2 regions of the Streptomyces fagopyri genome follow, and region 1 is predicted to be linked to the other one. Evidence: predicted binding sites of a transcription regulator. Region 1 holds the regulator's gene; the other holds the start of a gene.
The links. Region 1 encodes HrcA, which represses chaperone genes, less so after heat shock. Its sites were predicted from a motif close to TTNGCACTCNGNNNNNCNGAGTGCNAA; they were not measured.
Positions count from the first base shown of each region.

Region 2: groL (chaperonin GroEL) is a predicted target of HrcA. The motif match lies at 3,016-3,042, and genes of this name have one in related genera.

Region 1 covers NZ_CP045643.1:6,199,284-6,204,828, forward strand. Annotated here, with positions in the region: gene hemW (radical SAM family heme chaperone HemW) at 1-345, shown strand, start outside; gene GFH48_RS26685 (DUF3097 domain-containing protein) at 384-1,193, opposite strand; gene GFH48_RS26690 (MBL fold metallo-hydrolase) at 1,239-1,976, opposite strand; gene hrcA (heat-inducible transcriptional repressor HrcA) at 2,170-3,186, shown strand; gene dnaJ (molecular chaperone DnaJ) at 3,187-4,323, shown strand; gene GFH48_RS26705 (nitronate monooxygenase) at 4,535-5,545, shown strand, end outside.
Region 2 covers NZ_CP045643.1:5,150,306-5,155,850, forward strand. Annotated here, with positions in the region: SAM riboswitch class I at 155-311, shown strand; gene thrC (threonine synthase) at 329-1,648, shown strand; gene GFH48_RS22240 (MoaD/ThiS family protein) at 1,776-2,051, shown strand; gene GFH48_RS22245 (cold-shock protein) at 2,506-2,712, shown strand; gene groL (chaperonin GroEL) at 3,206-4,828, shown strand; gene GFH48_RS22255 (NADH:flavin oxidoreductase) at 5,058-5,545, shown strand, end outside.

The DNA of each region.
Region 1 (5,545 bases):
TGGTGGGGAGCCGGGCCCGGGGCCCACAGCCACGTCGGCGGCGTGCGCTGGTGGAACGTGAAGCACCCCGGGGCGTACGCGGCGGCGCTGGCCTCCGGGAGGTCCCCCGGGGCGGGGCGCGAGCTGCTCTCCGGCGAGGACCGCCGCGTCGAGCGGATCCTCCTCGAACTGCGGCTGCGCGAAGGCTGCCCGCTCTCCCTGCTCCGCCCGGAGGGACTCTCGGCCTCGCGCCGCGCCCTGTCCGACGGGCTCCTGGAGAACGGTCCCTACGACGAGGGCCGCGCCGTCCTCACACTGCGCGGACGTCTGCTCGCGGACGCGGTGGTCCGGGACCTGGTGGACTGACGCACCGGCCCGCGGGCACACGGGGCACCCGCCCGGCCTCAGTCCTCGGTGCCGGCCGTGACGAAGTCGATCAGCTCCTCGACCCGGCCCAGGAGTTCCGGCTCCAGGTCCTTGTAGGAGCGCACCCGGGACAGGATGTGCTGCCAGGCCGCACCGGTGTTCTCCGGCCAGCCCAGGGCCCGGCACACGCCCGTCTTCCAGTCCTGCCCGCGCGGGACCCGGGGCCAGGCGGCGATGCCCACGGAGGACGGCTTCACGGCCTCCCAGACGTCGATGTACGGGTGGCCGAGGACGAGGGCGTGGTCACTGGTGACCGCCTCCGCGATCCGCGACTCCTTCGTGCCCGGGACCAGATGGTCGACCAGCACGCCCAGCCGGGCGTCCGGCCCCGGAGCGAACTCGTCGACGACGGCGGGGAGATCGTCGATGCCCCCCAGGTACTCGACCACGACGCCCTCGACGCGGAGGTCGTCGCCCCAGACCCGCTCGACCAGTTCGGCGTCGTGGCGGCCCTCCACGTAGATGCGGCCGGCCCGCGCCACCCGGGCCCGTGCGCCGGGCACGGCGACCGAACCGGATGCCGTGCGGCCGGGCCGTACCGGCCCCGCGGCCGGCCGGACCAGCGTGACCACCCTGCCCTCCAGCAGGAAGCCGCGCGGCTCCAGCGGGAACACCCGGTGCTTGCCGAAGCGGTCCTCCAGCGTCACCGTGCCCGCCTCGCAGCCGATCACCGCCCCGCAGAACCCCGTGCGGGGCTCCTCGACCACCAGACCCGGGTCGGCGGGGACCTCGGGCACCGGCTGGGGCTTCTTCCACGGCGGGGTGAGATCCGGAGAGTACTGGCGCATTCGGATGACGATAGGAGAACCGGCGGCGAGGTGGCGCGGAGATCCCTACGACACGCCGAAACGTGTCGCGAGCGCGTCCCGCTGTGCCCGGACGAACGCCGCATTCACCGCGGCCCCGTGACCGGGCACATACACCGCCTCCTCGCCGCCCAGACCGAGCAGCCTGTCCAGCGCCGCCGGCCAGCGCGAGGAGACGGCGTCGGGACCCGCCTGGGGCTCGCCCGACTCCTCCACCAGGTCCCCGCAGAAGACGACCTCCGGGGAGCCGGCCGGTCCGGTCACCAGGACCACCAGATCGTGCGCCGTGTGGCCCGGACCCACGTTCACCAGCCGTGCCCGCACCCCGCCGCCCAGGTCGAGCGTCAGCTCGTCCGGCACGGGGTCCCGCGGGGGGACCAGGGCGTCCGCGGCCTCGGCGGCGTCACGCGGGTCCAGGCCGTGGCGTACGGCGTCCGCGCGCAGGTCCTCGGCCCCGTGCGCGAACACCGCGCCGAGACCGGCGGCCCCGAACACCTGCGCGCCCGTGAACGCCGCCGCGCCGAAGACATGGTCGAAGTGCGGATGGGTGAGTGCGAGGTGCGTCACGTCCCGGTCCGTACCGAGGAGTGCTCGCGCCTCGGCGCGCAACCGTGCGCCCTCCCCGAGGCTCGCCCCCGCGTCGACCATGAGCGCCGCGCCCGCGCCCACCACCAGCCCGGCCGTGCAGTCCCAGCCCGCGAGCCGCCGCCGTCCCACGCGGGGGGCCAGCTCCTCCCAACCCGGCTCTTCCCAAGTCACCTTCATACGGTGACGCTAGCGGGAGGGCGGAACGCCGGTGAGACATCACGGGACACGTCGGCATACGTGCCCAAGATCGCGGGCCCGCCCTTGCCGGGGCCGTACCCACCGGCCGTACACTGGGCCGGGGCATGCTGGCACTCGCACGCGCTGAGTGCCAGGCGAGGCGACGAGCGACGGACAACTGGAGGTGCGCGCGATGCTGAGTGAACGCAGGCTCGAAGTGCTGCGCGCCATCGTCCAGGACTACGTCGGCACCGAGGAGCCGGTCGGTTCCAAGGCGCTGACGGAGCGGCACCGGCTGGGGGTCTCCCCGGCCACGGTCCGCAACGACATGGCCGCCCTGGAGGACGAGGGGTACATCGCCCAGCCGCACACGAGCGCCGGGCGCATCCCCACCGACAAGGGCTACCGGCTCTTCGTCGACAAGCTCGCGGGCGTCAAGCCGATGACGGGGCCCGAGCGGCGGGCCATCCAGAACTTCCTGGGCGGCGCCGTCGACCTCGACGACGTCGTCGGACGGACCGTGCGGCTGCTCGCGCAGCTGACGCGGCAGGTCGCCGTCGTGCAGTACCCGTCGCTGACCAGATCGACCGTGCGGCACGTGGAGCTGCTGTCCCTGGCCCCCGCCCGGCTGATGCTCGTCCTGATCACGGACACGGGGCGGGTCGAGCAGCGCATGATCGACTGTCCGGCGCCGTTCGGTGAGACGTCGGTGGCGGATCTGCGGGCCCGGCTCAACAGCCGGGTCGCGGGCCGCCGCTTCGCGGACGTCCCGCCGCTCGTCCAGGACCTCCCGGACGCCTTCGAGACGGACGACCGGGGTACGGTCACGACGGTGCTCTCCACGCTTCTGGAGACGCTCGTCGAGGAGACCGAGGAGCGTCTGATGATCGGCGGCACCGCGAACCTGACTCGCTTCGGACATGACTTTCCCCTCACGATCAGACCGGTGCTCGAAGCGCTGGAGGAACAGGTCGTGCTCCTCAAACTGCTGGGGGAGGCGGGGGATTCGGGCATGACCGTACGGATCGGTCACGAGAACGCGTACGAGGGACTCAACTCCACGTCCGTGGTCTCCGTCGGCTACGGTTCGGGCGACGAGGCAGTAGCCAAACTCGGCGTGGTCGGACCGACCCGCATGGATTACCCGGGAACGATGGGAGCGGTACGAGCGGTGGCACGGTACGTCGGACAGATCCTGGCGGAGTCTTAAGTGGCCACGGACTACTACGCCGTGCTCGGCGTGCGCCGCGACGCGTCCCAGGACGAGATCAAGAAGGCTTTCCGGCGGCTCGCGCGCGAGCTGCATCCGGACGTCAATCCCGATCCGAAGACGCAGGAGCGGTTCAAGGAGATCAACGCCGCGTACGAGGTGTTGTCGGACCCGCAGAAGAAGCAGGTCTACGACCTCGGCGGCGACCCGCTGTCCCAGGCGGGCGGCGCGGGAGCGGGCGGTTTCGGAGCCGGTGGCTTCGGCAACTTCTCGGACATCATGGACGCCTTCTTCGGCACGGCGTCGCAGCGGGGCCCCCGGTCGCGCACGCGGCGCGGCCAGGACGCCATGATCCGGCTCGAGATCGAGCTGGACGAGGCCGCCTTCGGCACCACGAAGGACATCCAGGTCGACACGGCCGTCGTGTGCGCCACCTGCAACGGTGAGGGCGCCGCGCCGGGAACCTCCGCCCAGACCTGCGACATGTGCCGCGGACGCGGCGAGGTGTCCCAGGTCACACGGTCGTTCCTGGGCCAGGTCATGACGTCCCGTCCGTGCCCGCAGTGCCAGGGGTTCGGCACCGTCGTGCCGACCCCGTGCCCCGAGTGCGCGGGCGACGGGCGGGTCAGGTCCCGGCGCACGCTCACGGTGAAGATCCCGGCGGGCGTGGACAACGGCACCCGGATCCAGCTCGCGGGCGAGGGCGAGGTCGGTCCCGGCGGCGGTCCCGCCGGTGACCTCTACGTCGAGATCCACGAGCTGCCGCACTCGACCTTCCAGCGCCGCGGTGACGATCTGCACTGCACGGTCACCATTCCGATGACCGCGGCGTCGCTCGGCACCAAGGTGCCGCTGGAGACCCTGGACGGGCTGGAGGAGGTCGACATCCGGCCCGGCACACAGTCGGGACAGTCGATCCCGATGCACGGACGCGGTGTCACGCATCTGCGCGGCGGCGGCCGGGGCGACCTCATCGTGCATGTCGAGGTCACCACGCCGACCAAGCTCGATCCGGAGCAGGAGCGGTTGCTCCGGGAGCTGGCGCAGCTGCGCGGCGAGGAGCGTCCGACCGGGCAGTTCCAGCCGGGCCAGCAGGGCCTGTTCTCCCGTCTGAAGGACGCGTTCAACGGCCGCTGACCCCGGCGGCGGTTCGTGCCGCGGCCCGGCCGGCGTCGGAGGACGAGGCCGTCCGGGTCGAAGCGGAAGCGCGGGGGCCGCGGCCCCCGCGGGCGGGACGGGCAGGGGCGGCGGAGGCCGAAAAGCCGCCGCGGACCGTCCCTCCCGATGGCCCGCCGCAGGCGGAAGGCCGGATTTCGGACTTGTTCGGAGGACGTGACAACATGCCGTCATGTCCTCCGCACTGACCGATCTCTTCCCTCACCCGATCGTGCAGGCCCCCATGGCGGGCGGCGTCTCCGTCCCGCACCTCGCGGCCGCCGTGTCCGAGGCCGGGGGGCTCGGGTTCCTCGCCGCCGGTTACAAGACCGCCGACGGCATGTACCAGGAGATCAAGCAGTTGCGCGGGCTGACGAGCCGGCCCTTCGGGGTCAACCTCTTCATGCCGCAGGCCGAGTACGCGGACCCGGCCAGCGTCGAGGTGTACGCCCACCAGCTGGCCGGTGAGGCCTCCTGGTACGAGACGGACCTCGGCGACCCGGACAGCGGTCGCGACGACGGCTACGACGCCAAGCTCGCGGTCCTCCTCGACAACCCGGTGCCGGTGGTCTCCTTCCACTTCGGCTGCCCCACCCGAGACGTCCTGGACTCCTTCGCCCGGGTCGGCACGCTCACCGTGATCACCGCGACCACGGCCGAGGAGGCCCTCGCGGTGCAGCGGGCGGGGGCCGCCGCGGTCGTCGTGCAGGGCGTGGAGGCCGGCGGTCACCAGGGCACCCACCGGGACAACCCGGAGACGGACGGCACGGGGATCGGACTGCTCTCCCTGATCGCCCAGGTCCGCGAGACCGTGCAGATCCCGGTCGTCGCCGCCGGCGGCATCATGCGCGGCAGCCAGATCGCCGCGGTGCTCGCCGCGGGCGCGAACGCGGCGCAGCTCGGCACCGCGTTCCTCGCCACCCCGGAGTCCGGCGCGCACGCCGTGCACAAGCAGTCCCTGACCAACCCCCTCTTCGTCCGCACGGAGCTGACGCGCGCGTTCTCCGGCCGCCCCGCGCGCGGCCTGGTCAACCGCTTTCTGCGGGAGCACGGGCCGTACGCGCCCGCCGCGTACCCCGAGGTCCACCACCTCACCTCCCCGCTGCGCAAGGCGGCGGCCAGGGCGGGCGACGCGCAGGGCATGGCCCTGTGGGCAGGGCAGGGACACCGGATGGCCCGTGAACTGTCCGCGGGACAGCTGGTG
Region 2 (5,545 bases), 1.0 Mb from region 1:
TCACTGTCTGATCACCCGGTGTCCCCCGGTGTGATCCATCTCGCGGTTCGGACGACTATCTCAACTGTCCTGGCCTTCGGTTACAGTCTTGAACAACGCGGATGACCATCGCATGTCGTAGATCATCCCGAATTGAAGACCAACAACCGAATACCGCTCATCCAGAGGGGCAGAGGGATACGGCCCGATGAAGCCCCGGCAACCCTCCAGCCGGTCTCGTACCGATCATCGCTGATCGCGTCGCGGGGCTCCCGGCTCGGGAAGGTGCCAAATCCGTCTCACGGCGAAGTGCGTCGTGAGGAAGATGAGGAGAAAGGGCCTCGCCTCCATGGCTGCGCAGACTGTTGCAAGCACTCCGGACACCGTGACCTCCGCGAACCCGGCCGATTCCGCGCGATCCGTCGATCTGGGTCCCGCCGCCGCGCTCACCTGCCGCGAGTGCGGCCACCGGGTGCCGCTCGGCCCGGTCTTCGCCTGCGAGGAGTGTTTCGGACCGCTGGAGATCGCCTACGACTTCTCGGCCTACGAAACCGAGGAACTGCGGGCGCGCATCGAGGCGGGCCCCGCGAACATCTGGCGTTACGCGCCGCTGCTCCCCGTCCCGGCCGACGTCGCCGGCAAGCCGAACATCAACCCGGGCTGGACCAGGCTCGTCCAGGCGGACAACCTCGCCCGCGAGCTGGGTGTCGACCCCGGCCGGCTCTTCGTCAAGGACGACTCGGGCAACCCGACGCACTCCTTCAAGGATCGCGTCGTCGCCCAGGCCATCGAGGCGGCCCGTGCCTTCGGCTTCACCACCCTCTCCTGCTCCTCGACCGGCAACCTCGCCGGCGCGGTGGGTGCCGCCGCCGCCCGCGCCGGCTTCCGCTCCTGCGTGTTCATCCCGCACGACCTGGAGCAGGGCAAGGTCGTCATGGCCGCGGTCTACGGCGGCGAGCTCATCGGCATCGAGGGCAACTACGACGACGTGAACCGCTTCTGCTCCGAGCTGATCGGCGACCCGGCCGGTGAGGGCTGGGGCTTCGTCAACGTCAACCTGCGGCCGTACTACGCGGAGGGGTCCAAGACCCTCGCGTACGAGATCTGCGAGCAGCTCGGCTGGCGGCTGCCCGACCAGCTCGTCGTGCCGATCGCCTCGGGCTCCCAGCTGACCAAGGTCGACAAGGGGCTCCAGGAGCTGATCAAGCTCGGTCTCGTCGAGGACAAGCCCTACAAGATCTTCGGTGCGCAGGCCGAGGGCTGTTCGCCGGTGTCCGTCGCCTACAAGGCCGGTCACGACGTCGTACGGCCGCAGAAGCCGAACACCATCGCCAAGTCGCTCGCCATCGGCAACCCCGCGGACGGCCCGTACGTGCTGGACATCGCGCGGCGGACGGGCGGGGCGGTGGAGGACGTGAACGACGAGCAGGTGGTCGACGCGATCAGGCTGCTGGCGCGCACCGAGGGGATCTTCGCCGAGACCGCCGGTGGGGTGACGGTGGGCGTGGCCAAGAAGCTGATCGAGAACGGACTGCTCGACCCGACGCTCACCACGGTCGTGCTGAACACCGGTGACGGCCTCAAGACGCTGGACGCGGTGGCCGGTACGGGACTGACCGCGACCATCCGCCCCAGCCTGGACTCCTTCCGCGAGGCCGGCCTCGCGTAGCCGCCCGGCCGGGGAGGTCGTTCTCCGGCCACGGGCCCGTGGGAAGCCGGGCGCGCTGCTTCGCGCGCCGTGCCCCTGCCGGGGCGCTCCCCAGCCGTACCCCAGAATCCGACCGGGAGGTCATCGCATGAGCGTCAACGTCCGCATCCCCACCATCCTGCGCACCTACACCGGCGGCCGGTCCGAGGTGACCGCCGAGGGAGGGAACCTCGGCGAGGTGATCTCCGACCTGGAGAAGAACCACACGGGCATCGCCGCGCGCGTGCTGGACGACGAGGGCAAGCTGCGCCGGTTCGTCAACGTGTACGTCAACGACGACGACGTCCGCTTCGAGCAGGGCCTGGAGACGGCGACGCCGGACGGCGCCGGCGTGTCGATCATCCCGGCCGTCGCCGGAGGCTGACGGGCGGTTACCCACGGTGAGATCATTACCGTGGGTAATGCCAATCACCGAGAGTTCATCGAATTGCCCCCTCCGCGAGAGAAGCGGAGGGGGCAATTCTGTATGGTTGAGCACGGTACAGTTGGGGAACCGGCTTCGTTTTCCATGCCGGGTGCATATGAGTTCACGTCCGGCCTGCGGCAAGAAGTAGCCAAAATGCCCGGCGTTTTTGAGCCTTATGCGGCCTTTATAGGGCCCGAGTTGCCCTAAATATTCGCGAATTCTCCCTATATTCCCGATCGGCCGTGCCCAGAATTCTCGTCCGATTGACCTGTTGCAGACGGCAGTTGGACAGATACATTCAGCCGCGGTCGACGCGTTCCGGCGCACACCCCCAATCCGTTGGGGGGTGGAGGTCTGACCCGGGCCCGCGAAGTGCGGTCCTGTGCAAGGGCCAGTAATAGGGGAGTTAGGCATGGCTCAGGGCACCGTCAAGTGGTTCAACGCGGAGAAGGGGTACGGCTTCATCGCGGTCGACGGTGGTGCGGATGTTTTCGTCCACTACAGCGCGATTCAGATGGACGGCTACCGCACCCTGGAAGAGGGTCAGCGGGTCGATTTCGAGATCTCGCAGGGCCAGAAGGGGCCGCAGGCGGACATGGTCCGGCTCGCGACCGGCTGAAGCACGCGCCGACTGACTGTTCGACGTGACGAAGGGCTCGTATCCCTCTGGGGTGCGAGCCCTTCGGTATGCCCGTGGGCCGGTCGGGGGCCCGCCCGTGAGCCCTCCGCGGCCGGTCCGTGAACCCTCCGGAGCCGGTCCGGGAGTCCTGCGGGGGCTGTGCCTGGCCTCTCCCGGGACATCCGCGCGACCTCTTCGGGGCGCTCGCGCGACCCCCTCCGGGGGGCGGTCCCGGCTCCCGTGTTCACCTGGGGATCCACCCGAGTCGCTTGCACTCGGCAGGGGCGAGTGCTAATCATTGCGTTAGCACTCTGAAGGTGAGAGTGATAACGAAGGACCGGGTCGGTGAGGCCCGCAGGCCAGGTGGTGCAAGGAACCACGGGGCAGGCAGGCCGTCCGTCGCGGGCGCCAGCGCGGTCCGGAGCACCTCCCCCAGCGCTCGACTCCGCTCGGGCAGGGGGGACCCCCATCCGTCCTGGGAGGACCACTTCACATGGCCAAGATCATCGCGTTCGACGAGGAGGCACGGCGCGGTCTCGAGCGCGGGATGAACCAGCTCGCCGACGCCGTCAAGGTCACCCTTGGCCCCAAGGGCCGCAACGTCGTCCTCGAGAAGAAGTGGGGCGCCCCCACGATCACCAACGATGGTGTTTCCATCGCCAAGGAGATCGAGCTCGAGGACCCGTACGAGAAGATCGGCGCCGAGCTGGTCAAGGAAGTCGCCAAGAAGACGGACGACGTCGCCGGTGACGGCACGACCACCGCGACCGTTCTCGCCCAGGCGCTCGTCCGTGAGGGCCTGCGCAACGTGGCCGCCGGCGCCAACCCGATGGCCCTCAAGCGCGGTATCGAGAAGGCCGTCGAGGCCGTCTCCGGTGCCCTGCTCGAGCAGGCCAAGGATGTCGAGACCAAGGAGCAGATCGCTTCCACGGCCTCCATCTCCGCCGCCGACACCCAGATCGGCGAGCTCATCGCCGAGGCGATGGACAAGGTCGGCAAGGAAGGCGTCATCACCGTCGAGGAGTCCCAGACCTTCGGTCTGGAGCTCGAGCTCACCGAGGGTATGCGCTTCGACAAGGGCTACATCTCGGCGTACTTCGCCACCGACATGGAGCGGATGGAGGCGTCGCTCGACGACCCCTACATCCTCATCGCCAACTCCAAGATCGGCAACGTCAAGGACCTGCTCCCGCTCCTGGAGAAGGTCATGCAGTCGGGCAAGCCGCTGCTGATCATCGCCGAGGACGTCGAGGGCGAGGCCCTGTCGACCCTGGTCGTCAACAAGATCCGTGGCACCTTCAAGTCCGTCGCCGTCAAGGCGCCGGGCTTCGGTGACCGCCGCAAGGCCATGCTCGGCGACATCGCCATCCTCACGGGCGGCGAGGTCATCTCCGAGGAGGTCGGCCTCAAGCTGGAGAACGCGGGCATCGACCTGCTCGGCCGCGCCCGCAAGGTCGTCATCACCAAGGACGAGACCACGATCGTCGACGGCGCCGGCTCCGCCGACCAGGTCGCCGGCCGGGTCAACCAGATCCGCGCCGAGATCGAGAACTCGGACTCGGACTACGACCGCGAGAAGCTCCAGGAGCGCCTGGCGAAGCTGGCCGGCGGCGTGGCCGTCATCAAGGCCGGTGCCGCCACCGAGGTCGAGCTCAAGGAGCGCAAGCACCGCATCGAGGACGCCGTTCGCAACGCGAAGGCGGCCGTCGAGGAGGGCATCGTCGCCGGTGGTGGCGTGGCCCTGCTCCAGGCTTCCTCGGTCTTCGAGAAGCTCGAACTCACGGGTGACGAGGCGACCGGCGCCAACGCCGTGAAGCTCGCCCTGGAGGCCCCGCTCAAGCAGATCGCCGTCAACGGTGGTCTCGAGGGTGGCGTCATCGTCGAGAAGGTGCGCAACCTGCCCGTCGGCCACGGCCTCAACGCCGCGACCGGTGAGTACGTCGACATGATCGCCGAAGGCATCATCGACCCGGCGAAGGTGACCCGTTCCGCGCTGCAGAACGCCGCCTCCATCGCCGCGCTGTTCCTCACCACCGAGGCCGTCATCGCCGACAAGCCGGAGAAGGCCTCCGCGGCCGCTCCGGGCGGCATGCCGGGCGGTGACATGGACTTCTGATCCGCTCCGGCTGATCACTGTCCTGACGTTCCGAGGGCGGTACCCCTGTTCCCAGGGGTGCCGCCCTCGGGCGTGTCCGGGGTCACAGAAGGGTCCCGGTGGGTGCCGGAATGCGGCGCCGGGCCCGGCCGTTGAGGGGACGGGTGGTTGATGCGCATGCACATACCGTGCGGAATGCGTGTCAGTCGCCCGTCTGCTGACCGACCGACCTCTCCGAGGAGTCCCGTACGTGACTGCCAACGCCGCCTCCCGCGCCGCCGAGATCCTCTCCCGCCCCGTCGCCCTGAACGGCCTGACCGTCCCGAACCGGATCGTGATGGCACCGATGACCCGGCAGTTCTCGCCGGGCGGCGTGCCGGGCGAGAACGTCGTCGGGTACTACGCCCGCCGTGCCGCCGCGGGCGTCGGCCTCATCGTCACCGAGGGCACCTACGTCGGCCACGAGTCGGCCGGGCAGAGCGACCGCGTCCCGCGCTTCCACGGCGAGGAGCAGCTCGCGGGCTGGACGAAGGTCGCGGACGCGGTGCACGCGGCGGGCGGCACGATCGTGCCCCAGCTGTGGCACATCGGCATGGTGCGTGAGGCGGGCCAGCCGCCGTTCGCCGACGCCCCGCCGGTCGGGCCGTCCGGTCTGACCGCCGAGGGCGCCGAGGTCACCGGCAGGGCCATGACCCAGCGGGACCTGGACGACGTCATCGAGGCGTTCGCGAAGGCGGC